DNA from 3 places in the Xenorhabdus cabanillasii genome. Region 2 is predicted to be linked to each of the others. Evidence: predicted binding sites of a transcription regulator. Region 2 holds the regulator's gene; each other region holds the start of a gene.
The links. Region 2 encodes LexA, which represses DNA repair genes until DNA is damaged. Its sites were predicted from a motif close to TNCTGTATGTACATACAGNA; they were not measured.
Positions count from the first base shown of each region.

Region 1 (5,363 bases), 1.3 Mb from region 2:
CTGAAATTAAGATATCTCCCAACTCTCTATTGAGGTTAGAGGTTGATAGAATAGATAACACCAGATTTAATTTCTTACTGAGAAAAAAATAATAAATTATGATTACCTATTGAAAATAAGTAAGGTGGTCATAGGCAGGCCACCAAAGGAAATTGTGTTATTTAATAATAAAAACTTATAAATAAATTTTTAATTAAATATTTTAATGATTTTTAATCTTGAAATTATATATCGTTTAAATAAGGAATTCCTGATTATATTTTTTATGACTTGATTTTTCAGGTCTGATTTGGAAATAGCATGCTAAAATTATAGATCTCTTTCTTACTCCTCGCAGCGTGAGGAATGAGGAGTCTTAAAAAACAAAAAATGAAATAGTCATTCGAATATGCATTCATATTACATACAACCATACATACAATTTACACCGTCACGTCAGTCATATAGTTATTGATGCTCCAGGGGCGTTTCTTTGTCGTCACGCAGCCCCCTTAGTGCAGAAAGTATGCCAGTACAGTCGCAGGTACACCGAATTGGGTGTATTCTCCGGCACTGATATCAATTCCCGGAGTTGTGAGCAGCAGTTTACAGGGATCAACAAAATATTGATGTTCGTCATAACCTTCAAATGAGTGCCACTTTCTCCTTCATGCATTTTAGCGTTGACGTCAAGGGCAGCAAAGAGAGGGTAGAATGGACTGGTTGAAGCATTAGATGTAAAAGAATGGTTAAAGCGTTTATGGTTTACATAGCGAGTCTGCCCTTTGATATGTCGATCTTTTTTATGAATCTGTCAGGCTTGAGAAAAACCGGCCTGCTGTTTGTGGACAGATTGTGTGACCAAAATACCGGGATCAGTAAAATTGGTGGCATTAATATTAATGGTTTCTCTTTCACTATTAAAAAGAGTGCATACATTATTACTGCATGCAATATTAAGTTTTTTCATCATTTCGATCTACTTATATTAAATAAAAATCAACCCGAACTTATGGGAGAGTGATAATAGATGTGATTATTAACTGTTTTATGCTCGTGCTTTTTTAAGTTGTATTTTTGTTAGCTGTATGATGCTACGTGACTACATGTATGTAGTCAAATATAGGGATACCATAGGGAAAATCATTGATGTTTTGTTGCACCCTACAGTTTATTACGTGATAGGTTAGGGAGTAAATCATGAGAGATAAAATTTAAATTTTAATGAGTAAAAATAAGGGGTGAAAAATAATGACTGATACAAATGAGATTACTATGCCACAATAAAAAATAAAGCGGCGCTCTGATAAAATTATCAGACTGTTTTTATCAATATAACTTGTTTTATATTATATAAGTTCAGTGAATTAACCAGATCCTACGAAAAAATGACGGGCCAATAAGGGGGCTGTAAAACTTTTCTTTAAATAGAAACCGCGGGGAAGTGTCATAATTGGTTGACCATATTCACCAATAGCCTCTGTTAATGCCCGGCTATTTGCCGCCTTCGGGCGTAATTGGAGTACTTCACCGTGACGGGCGGTAATATTCTCAACTTTACCTAAGACGATTAAGTCCATTAATTCTTCCCAATCACATCTTAGTAGTTCTTCTTCAACCGGATTTGGGCTCCAGAGGAGTGGAGAACCAATACGACGTTCGGAAAGGGGAATTTCTCTTTCTCCTTCAACAGGCACCCATAGAACACGTGACAGTTTGCGTCTGACATGGCAATTTTCCCATGTGATACCACTGTTACCGGTTAAAGGCGCGACACAGACAAAGGTTGTTTCCAGAGGTATACCTTTTCTGTCCACCGGGATCGTTTTCAATTCAACGCCGATATGTTCGAAATCCTGCTCAGCTTTACTGCCTGCATTTGCGCCCAGATAGTATTCAAGCAACATGCCTACCCAACCTTTATCACGTTTCAAATTAGGTGGTATAGGAAGATTGGCCTGTGCGGCCAGCTCTCCCATGGTTAAACCTGCCAGAGATTGAGCACGTTCGAGTAATTGTTGTTCGTTTTCTGGTGGTGCCGGCGGTATGAATTGCATGTTTATAAGATATATTTAATGGTGTTCAAAAAATGAACACGGAGTTGTGGGAGTTCATTATAAGTTTATTAGTACACTGATTGACTTGATAATAGCATGATATAAAAGATTTTTTCACATATGTTCTCAGTATTAAAAATAGACTTATTATGATTGTTCACCTATTCCCAATGATAATAAACAGGATCTTACACCATGTTATCCACAGATTTATGGGATAAGTAGTAAAAAGTGGGATTACTGGTTTGATTTACAGCCTTATCAAAGGTGGTTTTCTACAAAAATAAGCAATTTTTGTTTAACTAAAAGGCATATCCTGTGGATAAATTCACCATTGATTGATATTTGCTCAGTGAGAGGAAGATGAAAAATTGTGATGCATCGCACAGGTTGTGAAAAAGGGAAGTATAAACATTAACGTAATGAAAAATAATAGGTATTTATTTAATCTTATAAGACATTGCAAAATGTGAAAGAAAATTATACCTGTCTTACCCCTGACTTTTTCACATACATATCCACAGAAAAAGTGAATAAAATTATCATTGTCAGACTATAATTGTTTATAACTTTGGCTTTTTCTGTGAATTATCCTTCCTGAGGTGTAAGCCATGCAGATTTAAAGTCACTTATACCCTTCGCCTTTCAAGTTGCTTCTTTGTTGGCTGTGCTTACTCACCCCGGTCACATAGTTATCTATGCTCCCGGGAAGTTCCCTTGCTGCCGCGTGCAATTTGAAATCTATTGGGTATATAAGTGGAAAATTCACTTATTGACTCCCGATTTTTTTGAGTAATGGTATCTTACCAGCCAGTAAGGTGACTTACTGGCTTTTTTCAATGTTAGCCCTTCTTCATTTAAATTTAGCGCTTAACTTTTAGCACTTAACTTTCTTCGGCAATATATCGGGCGATAATATCTCCCATTTTATCAGTGCTCACTGCTTTATCATTACCTGCTAAATCAGCCGTTCGATAACCCTGTTCCAGTGTGTCATTGATAGCGTTTTCAATAGTATCTGCAATATCATCACGTCCAAGACTATAACGCAGCAACAGTGCTGTGGATAAAATCTGGGCGATTGGGTTAGCGATATTTTTGCCAGCGATATCAGGGGCAGAGCCGCCGGCAGGTTCATATAAGCCAAATCCTTTTTCATTCAGGCTGGCAGAAGGCAGCATACCCATTGAACCGGTGATCATGGCACATTCATCGGATAAAATGTCACCAAAAATATTAGAGCACAACAGAACATCAAATTGAGAAGGATCTTTGATCAACTGCATGGTGGCGTTGTCGATATACATGTGATTGATCTTAACGTCAGGATATTCCTTCGCAATCTCACTAACGACTTCACGCCATAAGACAGAGCTTTGCAAAACATTCGCTTTATCAATTGAAGTGACTTTATGCTGACGTTTGCGAGCGGATTCGAAAGCAATACGGGCAATCCGTTCTATTTCAAAGCGATGGTAGATTTCAGTATCAAAAGCCCGTTCGTATTTTCCTTCTCCTTCCCGTCCTTTGGGTTGACCAAAATAGATCCCGCCAGTCAACTCACGCACGCATAGAATGTCGAAACCTTTTTCCGCAATATCATGACGAAGCGGACAAAAAGATTCTAAGCCAGCATATAAACGCGCAGGTCGCAGATTGCTGAATAGTCTGAAATGTTTGCGTAATGGTAGCAATGCGCCCCGTTCTGGCTGACTGGCTGGTGGTAAATGTTCCCACTTGGGGCCACCAACGGAGCCAAACAGGATAGCATCTGCTTTTTCACAACCAACGATTGTTGCTTCAGGTAAAGGGCTACCATGCCGGTCAATGGCAATTCCCCCAATGTCGTATTCGCTGGTTGTGATACGGATATTAAAACGATGACGGATAGCATCCAACACCTTGTAGGCTTGTGTCATGACTTCAGGGCCAATGCCATCACCGGGTAATACTGCAATATGATGGTGAGTTGATGTTTGTTTGTTTGCAATAGAGTGGATTGACATCGTTATTCCGCTTCCTTTGTAACGTTCTGAGACATATTTTTCTGGGAAATATTCTGGTTAATGTTTTTAGAAAGAAAGTGTTGTATACGTTGCTTTTCTTTTTTAACCTGTTCTGCCTGCCAAATATTGTTCAAGGCGTGGATCATCGCCTTAGCAGATGACTCAATGATATCCGTCTCCAAACCCATACCATGAAAACGGCGGCCAAAGCATTCCACAATAATATTGACCTGTCCGAGAGCATCCTCACCATGACCTTTGCTGGATAATTGATAGGAGATCAATTTCAGTGGATAACCCGTAATGCGATTAATAGCATGATAGATAGCATCGACAGTCCCATTTCCGGTCGCAGCTTCAGATTTAATTTCATCACCACAAGCCAGACGTACAGTTGCTGTTGGGACAATATTGGTGCCGGATTGGATGCTAAAATAATTCAGTCGATAGTATTCATTTTCCTGATGTTGTTGGTTAATGAATACCAATGCTTCCAGATCGTAATCAAATACCTGACCTTTTTTGTCTGCCAGCCGCAGGAAGGCTTGGTACAGTGCATCCAGATCATAATCTTGTTCCTGATAGCCCATTTCAGTCATGCGATGTTTTACGGCAGAGCGGCCAGAGCGGGAAGTCAGATTCAGTTGGGTATCTTTCAGGCCGATGGAATCCGGCGTCATGATTTCGTAAGTTTCACGGTTTTTCAGCACACCATCCTGATGAATACCTGACGAATGGGCAAAAGCATTACTGCCTACAACTGCTTTATTAGCTGGAATCGGGGTATTGCAGATTTGGCTGACTAATTGGCTGGTACGATAAATTTCTTTGTGATTAATGTTGGTATGCACTCCCAACATCTGTTGGCGGGTTTTGATTGCCATGATCACTTCTTCCAGTGAACAGTTTCCGGCGCGCTCGCCTAAGCCATTAATTGTTCCTTCAATCTGCCTGGCTCCGGCCTGAACTGCGGTAATGGAATTGGCTACTGACATGCCTAAATCATCATGGCAATGAACAGAAATAATGGCTTGATCAATATTAGGCACCCGATCAAATAAAGTTTTGATAATACCGCCAAATTGGTAGGGTGTTGTATAACCGACTGTATCAGGAATATTGATCGTTGTTGCTCCTGCTTTGATAGCCTGTTCTACGATATGACATAAGTTATCGATATTGGAACGGCCGGCATCTTCACAGGAAAACTCGACATCATCGGTATAATTGCGTGCTCGTTTGATAGAGCGAACTGCCATTTCGATAACATCGTCAAACCCTTTTCTTAATTTATGTTCGACATGCAGGCTGGAGGTAGCTA
Region 1 covers NZ_QTUB01000001.1:2,170,376-2,175,738, forward strand. Annotated here, with positions in the region: gene BDD26_RS10405 (hypothetical protein) at 1-92, shown strand, start outside; partial or broken gene BDD26_RS19750 (ornithine decarboxylase) at 498-865, opposite strand; gene mutH (DNA mismatch repair endonuclease MutH) at 1,347-2,036, opposite strand; gene leuB (3-isopropylmalate dehydrogenase) at 2,921-4,042, opposite strand; gene leuA (2-isopropylmalate synthase) at 4,045-5,363, opposite strand, start outside.
Region 1: the regulator LexA is predicted to act here: its motif matches at 2,275-2,294, upstream of mutH (DNA mismatch repair endonuclease MutH).

Region 2 (5,363 bases):
CTATAGCATAGAAAAACGCCTCCGCGCAGATGGTATTGATACAACAACATTAGGTATTATTTCTGATATTGATGTTGAAATTAGACGTAAAAAGTCTCAGTTAAGCGGCTTATATATAAACTCAATGGTTGATTTTGTGTTGTTATTGCTGGCTTTTCTATTTTTACCATTAATTTAAGAGTATGATTCCATATACATAAATAAATATCCCCGCCGCAAGCAGCGGTGTAGATAGATGATATTGAATTAAATATAATTAAGGAAAAACAATGGATAAATCTAAATATTCTGAAAAATGGCAAGAACGTTTCGAATTCTTTGAAAATAATGGTTCACCAGCATCTAAAAAGAACCGAGAAGCATTAAGAAATTTACCTTTTCTTAAACAGATCAAGATAAATATGAATTTTTTTGCAGTATTCTTTAACTTTATTTATTTCATTATTCTCGGATTATGGAAAAAAGGATTAACGTTACTTGGATTTATTTTTGCAATAATTTTTATTTTAGGAATTATAGATTCAATATTCAGCCTTGAATTATCAGATAATTTTTATAATGCTATAGGAGTAGCATTTGCTTTCCTATATGGACTTTCAGCCAACTATGCCTACTATCTGAAAGAAATAAAAGGTGATGATAGCTGGAACCCTTTTAAGGGTATATTCTTCGATGAAAAATGATCCAAATTAACATTCTATTCTAAAAGATAATAATGATGAGGATATCTTACTCCTCGCGTCGCAGGGGAGTAAGAAAATACCCAACAATTTTGACATGTTATTTAGAGAAAATAATTTATTAATTGGTAATCAAGGAGAATGGCAGAGTCATGACCATTAAGCAGATTTCAGCTACGAAGCTACGAATTGAAAAACATGATAACATTACAACCATTGGCATATGCTGGGTGTGAAGGATGTAATGAAAACTATCAATCAAAAAAAGTTACTGACACGGGCTGAGGCAATCTGCCTGTCACGAGGGGTTCGTTTAACACCCCAACGCCTTGAAATTCTGCGTTTAATTTCAGCACAACCAGGTGCAATAAGTGCCTATGATTTGCTGGATCTGCTCCGTGAAGCTGAGCCACAGGCAAAACCGCCGACAGTCTATCGTGGGTTGGAGTTTTTACTGGAACAGGGCTTTGTCCACAAAATAGAATCTACGAATAGTTATGTGATTTGTCATCACTTTGAAGAACCTTGTCATACATCAGCTATGTTTCTTTGTGATAATTGTGGTTCTGTTACCGAACAGGATGCTAAAGATATTGAATCAGCTATACAAAAGTTAGCGCAAGATGCAGGATTTAATCTGCGACACAGTGTGATAGAAGTTCACGGCTTGTGCTCTTCCTGCCATGAAATGAATTCCTGTACGGAATAAGTTTTAAAATTCGTTTTATTAGGCGGTCATCACTGAAAAGTTTATTAATTTCCAAGTTCCCAGATAATCTTTTGATTCGCGGGAACAATGAAAAATGACCGCCCAAAATGGCAAACTGTAATTATCCGCTTTTACAATCAGAACCAATCCCCGTTACGAATAACGCCAACTGCCAATCCTTCAATGGTAAAATTCTGTTTGCGTAAATCCACAACGATAGGCTCAAATTCAGGATTCTCAGCAATCAGTTCAATTCTGTTTCCTGTTTGTTTGAAGCGTTTTACTGTGACTTCATCTTCAATCCGTGCGACGATAACCTGCCCGTTATGAACATCCTGCGTTTTATGCACAGCAAGCAAATCACCATCCATAATACCGATATCTTTCATTGACATACCGCGAACACGCAATAGAAAATCAGCATTTGGTTTAAATAATTCCGGATCCACTTTGTAATGACTTTCGATGTGTTCCTGAGCCAATAGTGGTTCACCAGCAGCAACACGACCGATTAGTGGTAATCCCGTACCTTCATCCTCCTCTTCAAGCAGCAAACGGATTCCTCTGGAAGCACCAGCGACAATTTCTATCACCCCTTTACGCGCCAGTGCCTTTAAATGCTCTTCTGCTGCGTTAGGTGAACGAAAACCAAGGCGTGCTGCAATTTCAGCACGTGTCGGTGGCATACCCGTTTGCGAAATATGGTCACGCACCAAATCATAAACCTGTTGCTGCCTGGCAGTTAATGCTTTCATTTCGCCCCCTGTTTGTTTATACAGTCTGACTGTGAGTATATACAGCTAAAATTGAATTGGGAACCTGTCAGAATGTAAAAGCCGCTAAATAACGAATTTTGACGAAAAATAAATCACCTTAGCGTATAAAATACGACCCAATGATTGTTACCCAGATGAACAGTGCCAAAATAACAGCTAAAAATACGGCAGCAGAGCCCATATCTTTTGCTCGCCCCGACAATGCGTGATATTCACTGCCGATTCGATCAACCACAGCCTCAATTGCACTGTTTAGCACTTCAACAATAACCACCAATATGACAGAGCTAATGAGAAAAAGTCTCTCAAGCATGCCAAAATCAAAGGAAAATGCCACAATAACCGCTAAGATAGCTAAAATTACCTCTTGCCGAAATGCAGCCTCATTCTGCCACGCGGCTTTAATACCTTTTGCTGAATACCTCGCCGCTTTAATAATACGGCTCAAGCCTGTTGATTGATTCGCCATAAAAACTTTCTTCAATAATCATAATAGTTTTAAGATCATATAACTTTTATATCTTATTATTATCTTATTTCCACAGATCTCAAAATCTGTTTCTGGTATGCTTGCGACGCATTGCTAATAAGAGGCTTAAAGCAGTTATGTCAGCTTGGCGTAAAATATATTACAAGTTATTGAATTTTCCGATAAAAATTTTAGTAAAAAGTAAACTTATTCCAACGGCTCCCATTCAAGAGTTGAGTCTTGATACGACCCGGCCTATTTTGTATGTGCTCCCGTATCATTCAAAAGCCGACTTATTGACCTTGCGTCAACAATGTCTGGCTCAAGATCTACCAGATCCTTTAAATCCTTTGGATATTGATGATACACAGCTCCCAAGTTGTGTTTTTATTGATGACGGCCCACGAGTGTTCCGCTGTTATGCGCCCAAGCATGAGTCCGTAAAGATTTTTCATTCTTATCTGGACTTACATCGCAATAACCCTAATCTGGATATTCAGATGGTGCCCGTTTCCGTGATGTTTGGACGTTCCCCGGGACGTGAAGGGCAAGAAACAAATACAGCACCACAGTTGCGCCTTCTCAATGGGATCCAGAAGTTTTTTGCAATCCTGTGGCTCGGGCGGGATAGTTTTGTTCGTTTCTCCACGCCTGTTTCATTGCGCAGTATAGCCGATGATCATGGTACGGATACGATTATTGCCAATAAACTTGCCCGTGTTGCACGGATCCACTATTCCCGTCAACGTCTGGCCGCAGTCGGACCACGTTTACCTGCCCGACAGGATCTGTTCAGAAAATTACTGGCATCCAAGGCCATTGAAAAAGCCATTGCCGATGAAGCCCGTAGCAAGAAAATCTCGCCAGAGAAAGCAAAACAAAACGCTATCAATATGCTGGAAGAGATTGCAGCGGATTTCTCCTATGAAACTGTACGCATAACAGACCGTGTTTTGAGCTGGACGTGGAACCGCCTCTATCAGGGTATCAATGTCCATAATGCCGAACGGATCCGCCAATTGGCACAAGATAGTCATGAACTGGTCTATGTTCCATGCCATCGCAGCCATATGGATTACCTGCTGCTTTCTTACGTGCTTTATCACCAGGGGCTGGTTCCACCACATATTGCAGCCGGTATTAACCTGAATTTCTGGCCAGCAGGGCCGATATTCCGCCGCCTTGGTGCATTCTTCATCCGCCGCACTTTTAAAGGTAACAAACTCTATTCGACAATTTTCCGCGAATATCTGGGAGAGCTGTTTTCCCGTGGTTATTCTGTTGAATATTTTGTTGAAGGAGGACGTTCCCGGACAGGCCGCCTGCTCGATCCGAAAACTGGTACACTTTCGATGACATTACAGGCAATGCTGCGCGGAGAATCACGCCCTATCACCATTGTGCCAATCTATATCGGTTACGAACATGTGATGGAAGTTGCGACTTATGCCAAAGAGCTACGGGGCGCAACCAAAGAAAAAGAAGGGTTTTTCCAGATGGTTCGTGGGTTACGTAAACTGCGTAATCTGGGACAAGGCTATGTGAACTTTGGTGAACCAATCCCAATAGTACAATATCTGAACCAACATGTTCCTGAATGGCGTGATTCTATCGACCCAATAGAAGCACAGCGCCCGGCATGGCTGACTCCAACGGTCAGTAAGCTGGCTGACAATATTATGGTTAACATCAACAACGCCGCAGCCGCAAACGCAATTAATTTATGTAGCACGGCTTTATTGTCATCACGTCAGCGGGCACTTACTCGCGAACAGTTGATTGAGCAATTAGACTGCTATATGCAATTGTTGCGCAATGCTTCCTACGCGAATGATGTCACAGTACCGAACAAAACAGCAGAAGAACTGTTGGATCATGCTTTACGAATGAATAAATTTGAGGTCGAAAAAGATAGTCTTGGGGATATTATTATCCTGCCTCGCGAAAATGCGGTATTGATGACCTATTATCGCAACAATATCCAACATCTGTTGATCCTGCCGTCTTTGATTTCCAGCATTGTGATGCATCACCGCCGTATCAGCCGCAGTGAGCTGCTTAGGCAGGTACAACTGATTTATCCTCTGCTTAAGCAAGAACTTTTCATGCGTTATAGCAAGAAAGAGTTGCCTGATGTGGTTAATACATTGATTGATGAATTGGCACGTCAATACCTGATTTGTAATAAAGAGCAGGAAATACTGGTACTCAATCCTGCGCGTATTCGTCCATTACAATTGCTGGCAGCAGGTATCCGGGAAACATTACAACGCTATGCCATCACGCTTTCTCTATTGAATGCAACTCCCGAGATCAGCCGGGGTACATTGGAGAAAGAGAGCCGGATGCTGGCACAACGTTTATCAGTGCTACATGGAATCAACGCGCCGGAATTCTTTGATAAAGCGGTTTTCGCTTGCTCAGTGAATACATTGCGTGAAGAAGGTTATATCCACGATAGCGGTAACCTGGTCACCATAAGTGCCCATGCACTTTATCAGGTATTGAGTAAGTTAATGTCTCCAGAGATCCGTCTGACCATTGAGAGTGTCAGCATGCCTCCTGAGCATAATGACCAAAAACCAGCAGATGAAAATCAGGAATAACACATTGATATTCTGAAAAGAATTGTTCTTAATCTGATTGTGCTGAAAAAGAGAAGATTAACGGGCGGTGCTACCGCCCGTTCTCTTAAAAAACATAGCTGAAAAGAATACCGAGGAACAAAA
Region 2 covers NZ_QTUB01000001.1:908,618-913,980, reverse strand. Annotated here, with positions in the region: gene BDD26_RS04565 (hypothetical protein) at 1-178, shown strand, start outside; gene BDD26_RS04560 (DUF2628 domain-containing protein) at 270-683, shown strand; gene zur (zinc uptake transcriptional repressor Zur) at 925-1,389, shown strand; gene lexA (transcriptional repressor LexA) at 1,527-2,144, opposite strand; gene BDD26_RS04545 (diacylglycerol kinase) at 2,263-2,634, opposite strand; gene plsB (glycerol-3-phosphate 1-O-acyltransferase PlsB) at 2,772-5,240, shown strand; gene ubiA (4-hydroxybenzoate octaprenyltransferase) at 5,326-5,363, opposite strand, start outside.

Region 3 (5,363 bases), 3.1 Mb from region 2:
TGGTTATTGCAGGAAGAGTCCAAAATCACGATCCCTTTGACTTTAGGCGTTGTTGCCGCAGCATTAACAGATTTGGATGATCGCTTAGTCGGCCGTTTACGCAACCTTATTATCACTTTAATCTCCTTCTTTGCTGCCTCCATATCCATCACTCTGCTTTTCCCTTATCCCTGGCTTTTCTTTTTTGGCCTAGCAATCTCTACCTGTAGTTTTATCCTGCTAGGCGCTTTGGGGCAACGCTATGCCACTATCGCCTTCGGTGCTTTATTGATTGCTATTTATACCATGCTCGGTGCATCCATATTTCCTGTCTGGTATCAGCAACCTTTATTATTACTCACTGGTGCAATTTGGTATAACTTGCTGACATTGGCGGGACATTTACTGTTTCCTATCCGCCCATTACAAGAAAATCTGGCCCGTTGTTACCGCCAGCTTTCTGCATACCTTTACGCCAAAACGAATCTGTTTGACCCCGATTCTGAAGCAGAAGAATATAAACAAGCTGTATTTGATGTTGTTATGGCTAACAGCACATTAGTCACAACACTCAATCAGACCAAAATAGCTTTATTAAGCCGTCTGAAAGGGGATCGAGGACAACAGGGAACCCGTAAGACTCTCCACTATTATTTTATTGTTCAGGATATTCACGAACGGGCCAGCTCATCCCACATTCAATATCAAAAACTACGGGAAACGTTGCGTCACAGCGATATTCTGTTTCGTTTCCAACGATTATTGTCTATGCAGGCACACGCTTGTGAGCAAGTTTCACAATCTATTATCCTGCGTAAACAATATCAGCATAGTTCACGTTTCGAGAATGCTTTCAATTATCTTGAAAGCTCTCTGGAGAGATTAAAAAATCAGCAAATAACTGACACTAAGATAAATGCATTCAATAACTTACTGAAAAACTTACGGGCAATTGATGCCCAGTTAGCAGGACTCAGTTCTGATCAATATTTCATTTCCCACGGCTGCTCTCATATTGATAAATCAGGCAATGAGAATCAAGACCATGATAAACAAGAAGATACGCAATTATCTGATGAAGCTTTAACGGGATGGCGTGATATTTGGTCTCGGCTCCACAGCAATCTGACACCAAAATCAGCCCTGTTCCGCCATGCTATTCGTATGTCTGCTCTGCTATGTACTGGTTATGCGGTTATTCAATTGTTTGATTTACAACGGGGCTATTGGATCTTGCTGACCAGCCTATTTGTTTGCCAACCTAACTATAGTGCAACCCGCCGTCGTTTGGCTTTCCGTATTATTGGCACCCTGGCAGGCATTTTGATTGGATTACCCATTCTCTACCTCGTACCTTCTATTGAAGGGCAGCTATTGTTGATCGTGATTTCAGGTGTGCTATTTTTTGCTTTCCGTAATATTCAATATGCACATGCAACCCTGTTTATTACGTTGCTGGTTCTGTTAAGCTTTAATTTACTGGGAGAAGGTTTTGAAATCGCTTTACCCAGAATCATAGACACCCTGATCGGTTGTGGCATTGCTTTGCTGGCAGTGAGTTTTATCTGGCCTGACTGGAAGTTCCACCAATTACCGCATGTTATTACCCGCACTATGAGTGCAAATTGTCATTATCTCAATGCAATTGTGCTGCAATATCATCAAGGAAAAAGTAATTGTCTGGATTATCGGGTCGCACGTCGCAACGCACACAATTGCGACGCTGAACTGGCATCAGTGATCTCAAACATGTTATCAGAGCCCAAAAATCATCGCATATCTCAGGAGGCGGCATTTCGTCTGCTTTGTCTTAACCATACTATGCTGAGTTATATTTCTGCTTTAGGAGCACATCGCGATAAACTTAACGATCCTGTCATCCTGAAAATACTTAATGATGCAATCTGCCATGTTGAATTTGCATTACAGCAAGACAGAGTCGATGAGAAGCCTCTTCAGTATATTTCAGAGCTTTTGATCAAAAGAAGCAATCAACTGACTTCTGATAACAATAAAATCCAGCTTGTATTACAGCAGGTAGTGTTACTGATTGAATTATTGCCGGAGATTGTTACATTAAAAAAACAAATAAAGAACCAGAAAAAGATTAAGATCAGGAACTAAAATCATTTTATTAGGCACTCTTACCTCCACACAATTTATTTTGGATGTGGGATTCATTACCTGTTGATCTACGCCATATAGAGAAAACATTTATTCAAAATTTCCATGGAGTAGAGTCTAAAATCGAAAACTTTCATAGCAAGCTGGGAAATTATCAGATAGTTCCTCCCATTGTTCATAGCTCTGTGTATCAATATATGATGGATTCCTCCGAATCTGATGGCATTCAGATCACACCAGGCGGTATTGATACTGTTTATGCTGACACCTCTGACTTTTATTTCCATTTTCTTCAAGATTTACTGACTATTTCCAATCTAAATCAGGAACCCAATATTACTATTTCCGGCAGTGGGAATACTATTAACAAACTAGCAAACTTATTTTCCCAAACACATCCGCATATTAAAACTGGCTGCCTTGAACGGCAGGATTTTCTGCAAAACTACATCATGCCCGTAAAGTTTTGGCAAACCCTTGGAATACAAAAGTGTCATAATTTATTCATCAATAACTCAAAGGAACGACAACGAGTCATAAATATGATTAATATTTTAAAACTTAAATTCACTATCTATTTTCTCAACAGACTATCAATAATTTCAACAAGTTCAATAATTTTTTATATCCTATTGCGGAATATTGATACCAAAAGCACTGATGCCAAAGATAGGGACTGTGCCCCTATCTTTCATTTTTATCGTGAAGGGTAATTTTAATTACTTCATTCTAATTCTTTATGCCAGAGCAACAAATCATGTCGTAATTTTTCTGGTAAAACAGCGACATGACAACCTTCTATTGCACCAGCCAACGCAAGCAATACATTAACACTCGTCTTTTTCCTATTTCGTTGCAATTTAAGATAAGTCGCTTTTGCTCCCAGCATGCGCAATTCTTCTATTTTAGATATGCCTACTTTCCACAATTGACGCTCCAAAACTATCCCCAGATTGGGAAGATCCTTTAACCTGAGAGGTATTTTCTGCCTGCCGATGATATCTGCTAATGTACATTGATAGGACAAGTTGATATATTCAAATAACTGCTTTTGATCCTGCCAAAGTGACTCACCGACTCGGTAATACCGCAAAGCCACTGGAATGCCTCTTTTTGAATAGATAAACTTCTCCATGCCTCTGACTTTAAATAATAGCTCTGCATGACTATTTCCTCGTAAATAAAGCTCTCCCTCAGAACTCAGGGCGAACAAGACTCCATCAATTGATAATCCAACTCCACCAAATTGAGACTTCTTTTTAAGTTTTCCCAGTGAAGATACACTATGTTCCAATTGATCAAAACGAGCCCCAGATAAAAACATTTTTATCACTCCATGAATTATATCCTGCTTAAATATTTTATATGCTATATCCATGTTTGCTATTAATTAAATAGATAACAAGAACAAGTAATTAAAACCATACTCAATCTGTTCCAACCTGCCAATCATTAAGTTAGAAAAAAACTGTTTTATGTGAATTTTTGCGAAGCGCTTTGAAAAAAATACCCTTGCTTTTAGACAAACAACAGAGTACTGTATAAATATACACGTATCATGGTGGAGTGAATTATGAATATTCAATTAATTTTGGAATATCTTATTGAGAATAAAATTGGCCGTAATAGAGCTCAAAAAATAGATAATGTGACAAATATCACATCCTCAAAATTACTATCTTCTATTGAATCTGGTCAGTCCACTTTACAAGCGACAAATGCTGTAGTTAGAGAATTGCTCTACAATGAGCAACAATCTATGATCAATCAAATCCTTCTTCCTTTATTGCATCAATCCGGGAATGAAAATAGATGGTTACTCTGGATTACACCTAATAGGAAACTAAGCCGTCAATGGCTAATAAATTCAGGCTTACCTTTAAGTAAAATTGTTCAGTTAAACCAAATCCTTCCCATTGCCTCTCCTAACGCCATGGAGAAAGCACTATCAAGTGGCAATTACAGTGTAGTTTTAGGATGGCTGCCAGAATTATCTGAACATGAGGTACAAAAGCTACAATTGGCAGCTCATAAAGGTACAGCATTAGGTTTGATTATGCGTCCACAGAATTTATCCGGCCAACTCAAGATATTACCAAGCACAATAAAAGTTCATTCTATTTACTATCATTGAATTAAATTAGGATTTATCTCAATATTTTTTATAGTAAACAGTCCTCCACTGATATCTGCTCTTCTTTATAAGAAAATTCAACGTATTATAACAGTAAATATCGTAAATTACCGTCAGTAACATTTAGCATTTGTAATTGTACATTTAAAAAATTTGCGTCACGAATCATAGTGTACTTGTAAGTTTCAAAGTTCGTTGTAGACTTTACAAAGTCGGGTTGTATTGTACTTTCTAATCCTATATTTCAGGAGCCATCTATTGATAGAAGTGCATATATCCAACTAAATATCTCAACTAATGGCCAATAATAAGACTTTTAAGGCTAACTGCTTATTTGGATGATAACGAGGCGTACAATGAAGAAGACAGCTATCGCAGTGGCAGTAGCAACTTTCGCAACTATTGCTCAAGCAGCTCCAAAAGAGAATACCTGGTATGCTGGTGCTAAGTTAGGTTGGTCCCAGTTTAATAAGACAAAATTTACTGACTTCGGTTCTAATGCAGCAATATCGTATCCAACAAGAAAGCCGGGCCTTTCCCCGAGCGGAAAACCTTTTAAAGGAGATTATCGCCCCACCCAGCCGTTTGCCGCAACAGGTGATGCGATAAACAGAAATCAACTGGGTACTGGAGCTTATATAGGTTATCAGGCAACTCCATATTTGGGCTTCGAATTGGGTTATGACTGGTTAGGGCGCATAAAATATAAAAGCTCCGCCAATAATGGGGATTTTCGTGCTCAGGGTGTCCAGTTAACAGCAAAATTAAGCGTTCCGGTTACGAATGATTTAGATGTTTATACTCGCCTGGGAGGGATGGTATGGCATTCAAAGGCTGCAGCCCATTATAATTCTAAAGACATATCTTATACAGGTGAATTTTTTTATGATCCGAAAGATATCAATTCATATTTATACAAATATCCGTCAAACGCCTGGTCGCCAACTACAGACAAAGTAAATGTGAAAACCAGTAGCACAGGTATTTCTCCATTAATAGCGATTGGTGCTGAGTATGCACTAACCAAAAATCTGGCAACTCGTTTGGATTACCAGTGGACCCCAAAAGTAGGCCGAGGGGGGGATGGTAACTCACGTCTGGATGGTCGTGAGGCTGCTATCGGTGC
Region 3 covers NZ_QTUB01000001.1:3,970,637-3,975,999, forward strand. Annotated here, with positions in the region: gene yccS (YccS family putative transporter) at 1-2,103, shown strand, start outside; gene BDD26_RS17920 (hypothetical protein) at 2,148-2,816, shown strand; gene BDD26_RS17925 (TfoX/Sxy family DNA transformation protein) at 2,828-3,427, opposite strand; gene sulA (SOS-induced cell division inhibitor SulA) at 3,677-4,237, shown strand; gene ompA (porin OmpA) at 4,594-5,363, shown strand, end outside.
Region 3: the regulator LexA is predicted to act here: its motif matches at 3,639-3,658, upstream of sulA (SOS-induced cell division inhibitor SulA).